2 regions of the Sphingomonas sp. 22R3R2A-7 genome follow, and region 1 is predicted to be linked to the other one. Evidence: riboswitches for the same ligand, from Rfam matches in the RefSeq annotation. Region 1 holds a riboswitch; the other holds the start of a gene.

Region 1 (4,820 bases):
GGTGATCCTGACCGGTGCGTTCCTCGTCGGCGCCAACTGGGGCCCGGCGGGAATGGGGCTGGCGTGGATCGCCGCCTATCCGCTCTATCTCGCGATCAGCGCGTGGCGGACGCTGCCCGTTATCGGCGTGCGCGCGCGCGATCTCGGCGACGCGGTCGCTTCGCCTGCGCTGGCCGCGATCACGATGACGCTCGTCATCACGATGGTCGACGCGGTGCTGCCGCCGATCGACGTGCATTGGCGGCTGGCGCTGCTCGTGCCGATCGGCGGGCTGGTCTATGCGGCGTGGATGCTGGTCTTCGCACGGTCGACGGTCGCCGACCTGATCGCGGTGATCAGGAAGCAGCCCGTCACCGCATAGACGTCCCCCGGCTCACCCCCGGCTCACGTCGCAGGCAGATAGATCTCGCCGCCCTTCGCGCGGAACTGTTCGCTCATGTCGGCCATGCCCTTCTCGGCATCGGCATGCGCGCCCTTGGCGAAGTTCGCCCGATCGGCATCGCTATGATCGACGTCGGCGGCGAGGAAACTGTCGGCGGGGCTGTTTTGCTTCGCGGCGAAGTCCCGAACCTCCTGCGTGATCTTCATCGAGCAGAATTTGGGTCCGCACATCGAGCAGAAATGCGCGGTCTTGGCGCCTTCCGCGGGGAGCGTCTGGTCGTGATACTGCTCGGCCGTGTCGGGATCGAGGCTCAGGTTGAACTGGTCGCGCCAGCGGAATTCGAAGCGCGCGCGCGACAGCGCGTCGTCACGCATCTGCGCGGCGGGATGCCCCTTCGCCAGATCGGCGGCGTGTGCGGCGAGCTTGTAGGTCACGACGCCGACCTTGACGTCGTCGCGGTCGGGCAAGCCCAGATGCTCCTTGGGCGTGACGTAGCAAAGCATCGCGGTACCGTACCAGCCGATCTGTGCCGCGCCGATTCCGCTGGTGATATGGTCATAGCCCGGCGCGATGTCGGTGGTGAGCGGCCCCAAGGTGTAGAAGGGCGCCTCGCCGCAGACCTCGAGTTGCTTTTCCATATTCTCCTTGATCTTGTGCATCGGCACATGGCCGGGGCCCTCGATCATCACCTGCACATCGCTCTTCCACGCGCGGTGGGTGAGTTCGCCGAGCGTGTAGAGCTCGCTGAACTGTGCCTCGTCGTTGGCGTCGGCGATGCTGCCGGGGCGCAGCCCGTCGCCGAGCGAATAGGCGATGTCATACGCCTTCATGATCTCGGTGATCTCGTCGAACCGCTCGTAGAGGAAGCTCTCCTTGTGGTGGCTGAGGCACCATTTCGCCATGATCGAGCCGCCGCGCGAGACGATCCCGGTGACGCGCTTGGCGGTCATCGGGATATAGGCGAGGCGCACGCCGGCGTGGATCGTGAAGTAATCCACGCCCTGCTCCGCCTGTTCGATCAGCGTGTCGCGGAAGATCTCCCAGGTCAGCTCCTCGGCAATGCCGCCGACCTTTTCGAGCGCCTGGTAGATCGGCACGGTGCCGATCGGGACGGGGCTGTTGCGCAGGATCCATTCGCGCGTGTCGTGAATGTTGCGCCCCGTCGACAGGTCCATCACCGTGTCGGCGCCCCAGCGGATCGACCAGACGAGCTTGTCGACCTCGGCCGCCACGTTCGAGGCGACTGCGGAATTGCCGATATTGGCGTTGATCTTGACCAGGAAGTTGCGACCGATCGCCATCGGTTCGGATTCGGGGTGGTTGATGTTGTTGGGGATGATCGCGCGGCCGCGTGCGACCTCGTCGCGGACGAATTCGGGGGTGACGAAGTCGGGGATCGACGCACCGAAGCTTTCGCCGTCGCGCTTGTATTCCTTCAGCATCGCGCGGCCGAGATTCTCGCGCGTCGCGACATATTCCATCTCGGGCGTGATGATGCCGCGGCGGGCATAGTGCATCTGGCTGACATTGGCGCCGGCCCTGGCGCGCAACGGGCGAGCGATGCTGCCGGGGAATTGCGGTACGCCGCCCGAGCGGTCGGGGCCGAGCTGGCCGTTATCCTCGGGCCGGATCTCGCGCGCGTCGTAGCTCTCGACGTCGCCGCGCGCCTCGATCCACTGGCGGCGGAGCTGCGGCAGGCCGGCGTTGATGTCGATCGTGGCGCGCGGGTCGGTGTACGGACCGCTGGTGTCGTAGACGCGCAAGGGCGGCTCGGAGCAGCTGGGGTCGAGCACGATCTCGCGCATCGCGACGCGGACGTCGGGGCTTGAGGGCACCGCGACATGGATCTTCCTAGACCCGCGGATGGGGCCGGTGGTGACGCCGATATCGGCCTTTTCGCTGCGTGCTTCGTAATCGGCCATGCGCTTGCTCCTAAAGGTCTCGGAGCAAGGCGTGCGGTTCTGTGGCGACCGCTCCCTCCCTCCGCCGGTATCAACCGGATCAGGTTCAGCGGGTCGAAGGCTCCTGCCTTCCTCTCAAGCGCGGATCGGCGCTCCCCGGGGTAGGGCGAGCATAGGCGCAACGGACGGGGGCGCAAACGAAAAACCCCGCGCGGCCGGCCGCACGGGGTTTCGGGTCGATCGGCGGGTTGCGATCAGAAGGTGTAGGTCAGGCCCACCGCGCCGAGCCACTGGTCGGCATCGCCGACGTCCGCGACGATCGGGCTGTCCTTGTACTTGCCGAGCATGCGGCCGTAGAGCACGCCCGCGCCGACACCGAACCCGCGGCGAAGATCGCCCGACAGGCTCTGCAGCGCGAACGCCGAGACGTTGACCCGGCGGAAACCGCTGTCGTTGATGTCATAGGTGCGCAGACCGCTGTTGATCGTGCCGATCGGCGTCACCGCGGCATAGGTCCGGCCAAAGCCCTTGCCCGCATAATCCGCCGACAGGCCGAACGCGACCAAGGTGCGGACCGATAACGGCGTCGTGTAGTTGACCTGCGGGGTGATGACATAGCTGTCGTGCGTGCCCGACACGTCGTGGATATAGGCGACGCGCGCGGTCAGCGTGTCGTAATCGCTGGTGATGACGCCGGTCTTGCCGATCCCGACAAAGCCGCCGACTTCGTACGCGGTGTCGATCTTCCCGAGCGCGCGGACCTGGCGGTTGTCGACCTTGCCGGTGCGATCGGTGCGGACCGCGGCGATGACGCCGACTTCGTAGTTGATGCCGACCGAGCCCGTGTTGGGGATCAGGTTGACGTAGAGCTGCGTCCCGCGCGTGAAGAAGTCATGCCCGCGCACCGTCCCGATCGCGACCGCGCCGGGAGTGAAGCTGTTGCTGTCTGCGCCCTCGTAATCGGGGAGCGACGCGACGCCCAGCCCGAGCGTGATGCGGTTGTTGTCGGCGGGATCGGTGATCGGCGGGGTGGGGTTGGGATCGGTCTGCGCAAGCGCCGGGGTGGCGACAGCAAACGCCGCGGTTGCGGCAGTCAGGACGAGAGAGAATGCGCGCAAGGACGTGCTCCGGACAAAAAGGTTCCACCGCGCAACGCGGCAGTGCGTCATTCGGTCCGCTATCAACGTCAGAAGATATAACGCATTTTTACTTGTTGTATTTCGGCATCACCGGCGACCGCGAAGCGCGCGGCTGAAAAGGATGGTGGTCCGAAACGCACCGGGGCGTTGCGCGAGAAGCCAAAGCCCTCGCGCGGGATACCCGCGAACGTGTCGAGCTTCGAATTGCCGTTCTCGTCATGAATGATCGCGAGCGCATAGCCGCGCTGCGGAAGTCCGGCGAAACTGGTCGTCCGCTCGTTCGCGGGCAGGTTGCGGGTCAGCGCGTTCGCGTCGTCGATGCAGGCCGGGAAATTCTGCGGGTCGGCGGTCAGGCAGATCCGGATCAACCCCTTGGTCGAGCGGACATTGTCCACGCGAACGTCAAGCCGCGTGACCGGCGCCGCCGCCGCCAGGGTGGCCCATATCGCCGCCGCCGCCGCGAGCCGCAGCATAGGCGCGTGCCGCCTTGTCATGCGACTTGCTGAAGTCGCCAAGGCCTCGGTCGGTGCCGCAGAGCCGATCCCAAAATCGGAAATAGAGCCCATAATTGCACCTGTACTGTTCGTGATGTCGCTGATGGTGGCTGGCCGTGATCAGCCATTCCCCCAATGCCCCCCGCCAGATGAACCGGGGAAAAACTTCCCACCCCATATGGTTCGTGACTCCCATAACCGTCATGATCGTCAGGACCAAACCCAGTCCACCGACATGGATCGGAATCAGGAACACCAGTAGCGGAATTATCACAGCGCCGGTGATCGCCTCGATCGGATGGAACGCCATCGCCGCCCAGGCGGTCGGCGGACGGCTGGCGTGGTGCAGCGCATGCGCGAGCTTGAACGGCTTGGGCCGGTGCATCCAGCGATGCGTCCAGTAGAACCAGCTATCGTGCGCGACGAGGAACAGCAGCACCGACACGGGCAGATACCAGAGCGGCATCGCGTGGATGTCGGTATAGATCTGCGTCCAGCCGCGGTTCTGCCACCCCCAGGCAACGACGCCTGCGGGCACGCCGTAGATCGCCGCCGAGGCGATGCTCCAGACGATCTCGCGCCGCATCTGTGCATCGAGCCCGCGATAGAGCCCCGGATGCCGCGCGCGCGTCGCCGCGGCGAACGCACCCGACACGATGAGATAGCGCACGCCGACGATCACCGTCATCGCGAACGCAGAAAGAAGGATGGCCAGCGCGATCGTCATGCCGCTGCGTATAGGGGCTTTTTGCGGGCGGGGTAATGGGGTGTCGGGCGCATGCATCCCGAAGGCGTGGCACGGTCGTGAAGAATCCGGCCTATCCCGGCGGTCCGGACTCAGCGCGACGGTCGAGGATCAGGATAGGCTTGTCGTGGTACCGGCCGGTCACGCGCTCGACATAGC
Region 2 (4,820 bases), 1.9 Mb from region 1:
CTCGCCGCGCTCGAACCGGCTCCAATAGGTGTCGGCGTCGTTCGCCTGGCGCTCCGCCGCGGTCCAGAACATGTCGAACCGGCCGCCGGTCATCGCCTCGCGGGCAAGCCCGGTCAGTTCGAAGAACTTGGCATTGCCGTCGATCAGGTGGCCGTCGGGCGAATATTGGCAGATCGCGAGCGCGCCGTTGATCGCATCGAAGCGGTGCACGATGAGCGCGGTATCGTGCAGGCTGCCGGGCGTCACCGCGCCCATGAAGACCAGCTTGCCCCCGGTCCCGGACAGCGCCCCCATCAGGCCCTGGACATGCATGCAATGGCCCTGCGTATTCGCGAGCAGCCCCTCGACCGCGACCGTCGTCGCGTCACCCGTCGCCAGTTGCGCGATCGCGTCGGGGTAGTTCGGGAACAGCGTCGCGAAGGTCGCGATCGCGTCGACCGACGCGAGGATCGTCCGCGCGGCCTCATTCGTCTCGATCAGCGCGCCATCGGCGCTGAACGCGAGAACGATCATCTCGTCTGCCAGCGCGGCGGCGGCGCGCGCGCTCAGGTCGACAACAACACCTTCCAACGACATATGATGCTCCAGCCATCTTTCGCCTCATTATAGGATCGGCGCGACCGCCGCGGATCGAGGCGCGGATTTTGGCGAAGCGATCGTCGCGGCGATTGCGCTTTGCACCGGGCATCGCAGCGCCTAAGGCGCGCCTTCCCCGGGGGCCGCTGACGCGCGGCTGAGAATTGGGCTGCAGCCCATGACCCGCTGAACCTGATCCGGCTGATACCGGCGTAGGGAGGGCCAACGGTTTTTCCGTCGTTCCTCCGCTTGGAGTGGACGTGCGCACATTCGATCGTGGCTTTTCGACATCTTCGGTTCGGCTGCAGGGCCGGCGGCCTGCGTGCGCGGCGATCGCGCTGGCGGCATCGCTTGCAGCGGCGCCTGCGACGGCGCAGACCGATCCCCGCCCCGGCACGCCGTCTGCGGATCCCGCCGAGATCCGTGTCGCCGGCCAGCCCGATCCCGCAGGCCTGTTGCCCGACCAGCGCGTGCCCTGCGCGCAAAGCGCGATCTCGGCCGAATTTATCGCCAAGCAGGCGCCGACGCTGAACGCGTTCCAGCTCGTCACACTGCTGCCCGGCGCAAACGTCGCGTCGAGCGATCCCTATGGTCTCTCGACGAGCTCGAGCCTCACGCTGCGCGGGCTGGGTCAGGACCAGATTGGCGTGCTGATGGAGGGCGCACCGCAGAACGACATCGGCTATTATTTTGCCTATCCGTCGCAGTTCGCCGACCCGGAGAACCTCAGGCAGATCGCGCTGGCGCAGGGGTCGGTCGACATCGACTCGCCGACGGTCGGTGGTGCGGGCGGGCTGTTATCGCTGAAACTCGACGATCCGGGCGCGCGACCCGGGGCGGTGGTGGACCTGTCGCTCGGTAGCTACGCCGCGCGGCGGGCCTTTGTCCGGATCGATACGGGAACGCTCGGCACCAGCGGGATCAAGGCGTTCCTGTCCTATTCCAATACCCGCGCGAACAACTGGCGCGGTCCCGGCTACGACACCCGTCAGCATATCGACGCCAAGCTGCTCCGCGAATGGGGCGCGGGCAATCGCGCCAGCCTCGCCGTGTCGTACAACGACGCCAACACGTCGAGCTACCCCAGCCCGACGCTTGCCGAATGGCAGGCGCAGGGGCGCGACTTCAACTTCGCGCGCGCGTATCGGGCGGGGTCGACCGACTATTGGCGGCTCTACCGCGCGCCGTTCCGCAACCTCTATGCGGCCGCGCCGGTGCACATCGTGCTCGGCGACCGCCTGACGCTCGATACGACCAGCTATCTCCAGTTCGGCTACGGCAACGCACCCTATGGCACGCAGCTCGCCACGACGGGCAATTTCCTCGGCAACGAGGCGCTTGCCGATCTGATCGCGTTGCCGGGGGCGATCGACGGGGTGGCGACCGTGCTCGGCAACTATACCGGCGACCAGGTCCGTGGCGGCAGCGTCGGCAAGCTGACGTTGCAGGCAGGCGTCCACCGCATCACCGCCGGGCTCTGGTTCGACTATGGCACCGACCGCGTGACGCAATCCTATACGCGCGTCGATGCCGACGGCGATCCTGCGGACCGGTGGGGATATCGCGCAAAGGCGATCCGTACCGCCGATGGCCGTCTGCTCGCCTATGAGAACCAGCGCACCGTCACCGTCACCAAGGCAGGATTCATCGCCGACAGCATCGCGGTCACGCCGCGGCTGACGGTCGATATCGGCTTCAAGGGCGTCAACCTGCTCCGCAACGGCCGCAACTATCTGCCCGGTCCGCAGCGCGAGGTGCGGCGGAGCAGCTTCGCGGCATTGCCCCGCGCGGCGATCCACTACCGCCTCGACGACCGGCAACAGCTGTTTGCCAACGTCACCACCAACTTCCGCGCGCCGAACGAATTCGCGCTCTACGATTATTTTTTTGGCGGCGAGGTCGTGGTGCAGGGCACGAACGCGCTCAAGAACGAATATTCGGTGTCGCAGGAGATCGGGTACCGCTTCATCGGCGAAAGCCTGTCGGCATCGGTCACCGGCTTCCATTACGCCTTCAGCAACCGACAGCTCGCGACGGTGATCGATCGCGGCGGTGCGCAGGTCAACGGGACGCTCAATGTCGGCGGGCAGACCTCCTATGGCGTCGATGCGGAGATCGACTATCGGCCGGTCGCCGGGGTCAGCCTGTATCTGTCGGGCGAATATCTGCGCGCGCGGATCGACGACGATCTGCCGATCGGGTCGGATTTCCTGCCGACCCGCGGCAAGCGGGCGGTGTCGAGCCCGACCGTCCAGTTCGGCGCCGGCGGCCTCTACGACGATGGCCGGTTCTTTGGCAGCATCGCCTCGAAATATGTCGGTCGCCAATATTCGACCTTCATGAACGACGAGAGCATCAAGGGCTATGCGACGCTCGACCTGTCGATCGGGGTGCATCTCGCCGAGTGGCTCGATGGCAAACGTACCGACCTGCGCATCAACGCGATCAACGTGACCGACCCGCATGTGCTCGCGGGCGTTCAGGCGGTCAGCACCAATGCGCGCGACGTGGCGGGGCGGGGCGGGACGATCATCACGGGCAATGCGCCGGCCTATTATGTCGGCAGCGGTGCGGCGGTGATGGGCACGCTGTCGCGCGCGTTCTGACATGACGACGCCGTCGTCCTCTGCCGGCCACCGCGTTCACGGCATGGGCACCGCGCTCGAGGCGCCGACCTGGCCTGCCATCACACCCGAGGAAGCTGCGGCGATCCTCGCATGCTTTCCCGCGGCGGGGCGGATGACCGCGCTCGAATGGCAGTCGCCGCGCCCCTTTTCGGCGGCGACGCTCGTTCGGACGACGACGGGTGCGTTCGTCGTGAAGCGGCATCATCACCGGCTTCGCTCGCCCGCCGGTCTGGCCGAGGAACACGCGTTCATCGCGCATCTCGCCGCCCGCGGCGTCACCGTCGCGGATGTCCTGCGAACCGCATCGGGGGAAAGTGCGGTCACTGCGGACGGATGGACCTATGAGGTGCATCGCCAGGCGCCCGGCGCGGACCTCTACCGCGATCGCCAGTCATGGACGCCGTTCCTGTCGGGCGCGCACGCGGGGGCAGCGGGCGCCGCGCTCGCACGGCTCCACGACGCGGCGGCCGGTTTCGATGCGCCTGCGCGCACGGTCCAGCCGCTCGTCACCAGTCTTGCGATCCTGTCGGCCGCGGACCCGATCGTCGCGGTCGAGGCCTATGTCGCGGCACGCCCCGCGCTCGCTGGCTATCTCGCGACCAGACCATGGCGCCGCGAGCTGGCCGCGCTGTTCGCAAGCCTGGGGCAGGGGCTCGCGCCACGTCTTGCGGTCCAGCCGCCGCTGTGGACCCACAATGACTGGCATCCGTCGAACCTGTTGTGGGCGGCGGACGGCAGCGTGGCGGCGACGTTCGACTTCGGGCTCGCCGGCCGTACCAGCGCGGTCCACGATATCGCCACGGCGATCGAACGCACGGCGGTCCGCTGGCTCGATCTGGGGCAGGGGGCGGATGACAGCATTGCCGATCCCGACGCAGCGGTCGCACTGCTGCGCGGTTATGCCACCGTCCGGCCGCTGGGCAGCGCCGACCTCGGCATGATCGCCGCGCTGTTGCCACTGGTACATGTCGAGTTCGCGCTGTCGGAGATCGACTATTTCGCAGGGATCGCAGGCGATCCGGACGCGGCGACGCTCGCATGGGACGGATACCTGCTCGCGCACGCCGAATGGTTTCGCGCAGGCGCCGGACGCGCGCTGCTGCGTGCGATCACGCAGATGGAGAGCCAGCGATGACACCGCTCGAGATCGCCGCGGTGCTCGTCAGCTTCACCGGTATCTGGCTGACCGCGAAACGGCGCATGCTGTGCTGGCCCGTCAACCTCATGGCCTGCGCGCTCTATTTCAAGCTGTTCCTCGACGTGCGGCTCTATGCCGACATGGTGCTTCAGGCGCTGTTCGGGATCGCGATCGTCTATGGCTGGATTTCGTGGCAGCGCGGCGCGCGCGATGACGGTGCGATCGTCGTCGAGCGCCTGCCCGCCAACGCCGTCGTGACCGGCCTCGCCATCGGGGCGGCGGGGGCGGTCGCCGTCGGCTGGTTCACCAGCCGGTTCACCGACGCGGCGCTCCCCTGGATGGACGCCGCGTTGACGAGCTTCAGTCTGGTCGCGCAATATTGGACCGCACGCCGGCATGCCGAAAGCTGGCTGCTGTGGATCGCGGTCGACATCCTGTATGTCGGCATGTTCGTCGTGAAGGGCCTGCTGCCCACCGCG

The links. A riboswitch is a leader RNA that binds a small molecule or an ion and turns the genes downstream of it on or off. The one in region 1 is predicted to bind thiamine pyrophosphate.
Region 2: another riboswitch for thiamine pyrophosphate. It lies ahead of QP165_RS02860 (TonB-dependent receptor); the one in region 1 lies ahead of thiC (phosphomethylpyrimidine synthase ThiC).

Annotation. Positions count from the first base shown of each region.
Region 1 is NZ_JASPFR010000001.1:2,489,583-2,494,402, reverse strand. It holds gene QP165_RS11925 (lipopolysaccharide biosynthesis protein) at 1-361, shown strand, start outside; gene thiC (phosphomethylpyrimidine synthase ThiC) at 385-2,304, opposite strand; TPP riboswitch at 2,344-2,452, opposite strand; gene QP165_RS11915 (MipA/OmpV family protein) at 2,538-3,401, opposite strand; gene QP165_RS11910 (DUF2141 domain-containing protein) at 3,470-3,817, opposite strand; gene QP165_RS11905 (sterol desaturase family protein) at 3,825-4,643, opposite strand; gene QP165_RS11900 (GNAT family N-acetyltransferase) at 4,735-4,820, opposite strand, start outside.
Region 2 is NZ_JASPFR010000001.1:631,166-635,985, reverse strand. It holds gene QP165_RS02865 (PAS domain S-box protein) at 1-576, opposite strand, end outside; TPP riboswitch at 704-812, shown strand; gene QP165_RS02860 (TonB-dependent receptor) at 879-3,182, shown strand; gene QP165_RS02855 (phosphotransferase enzyme family protein) at 3,184-4,338, shown strand; gene pnuC (nicotinamide riboside transporter PnuC) at 4,335-4,820, shown strand, end outside.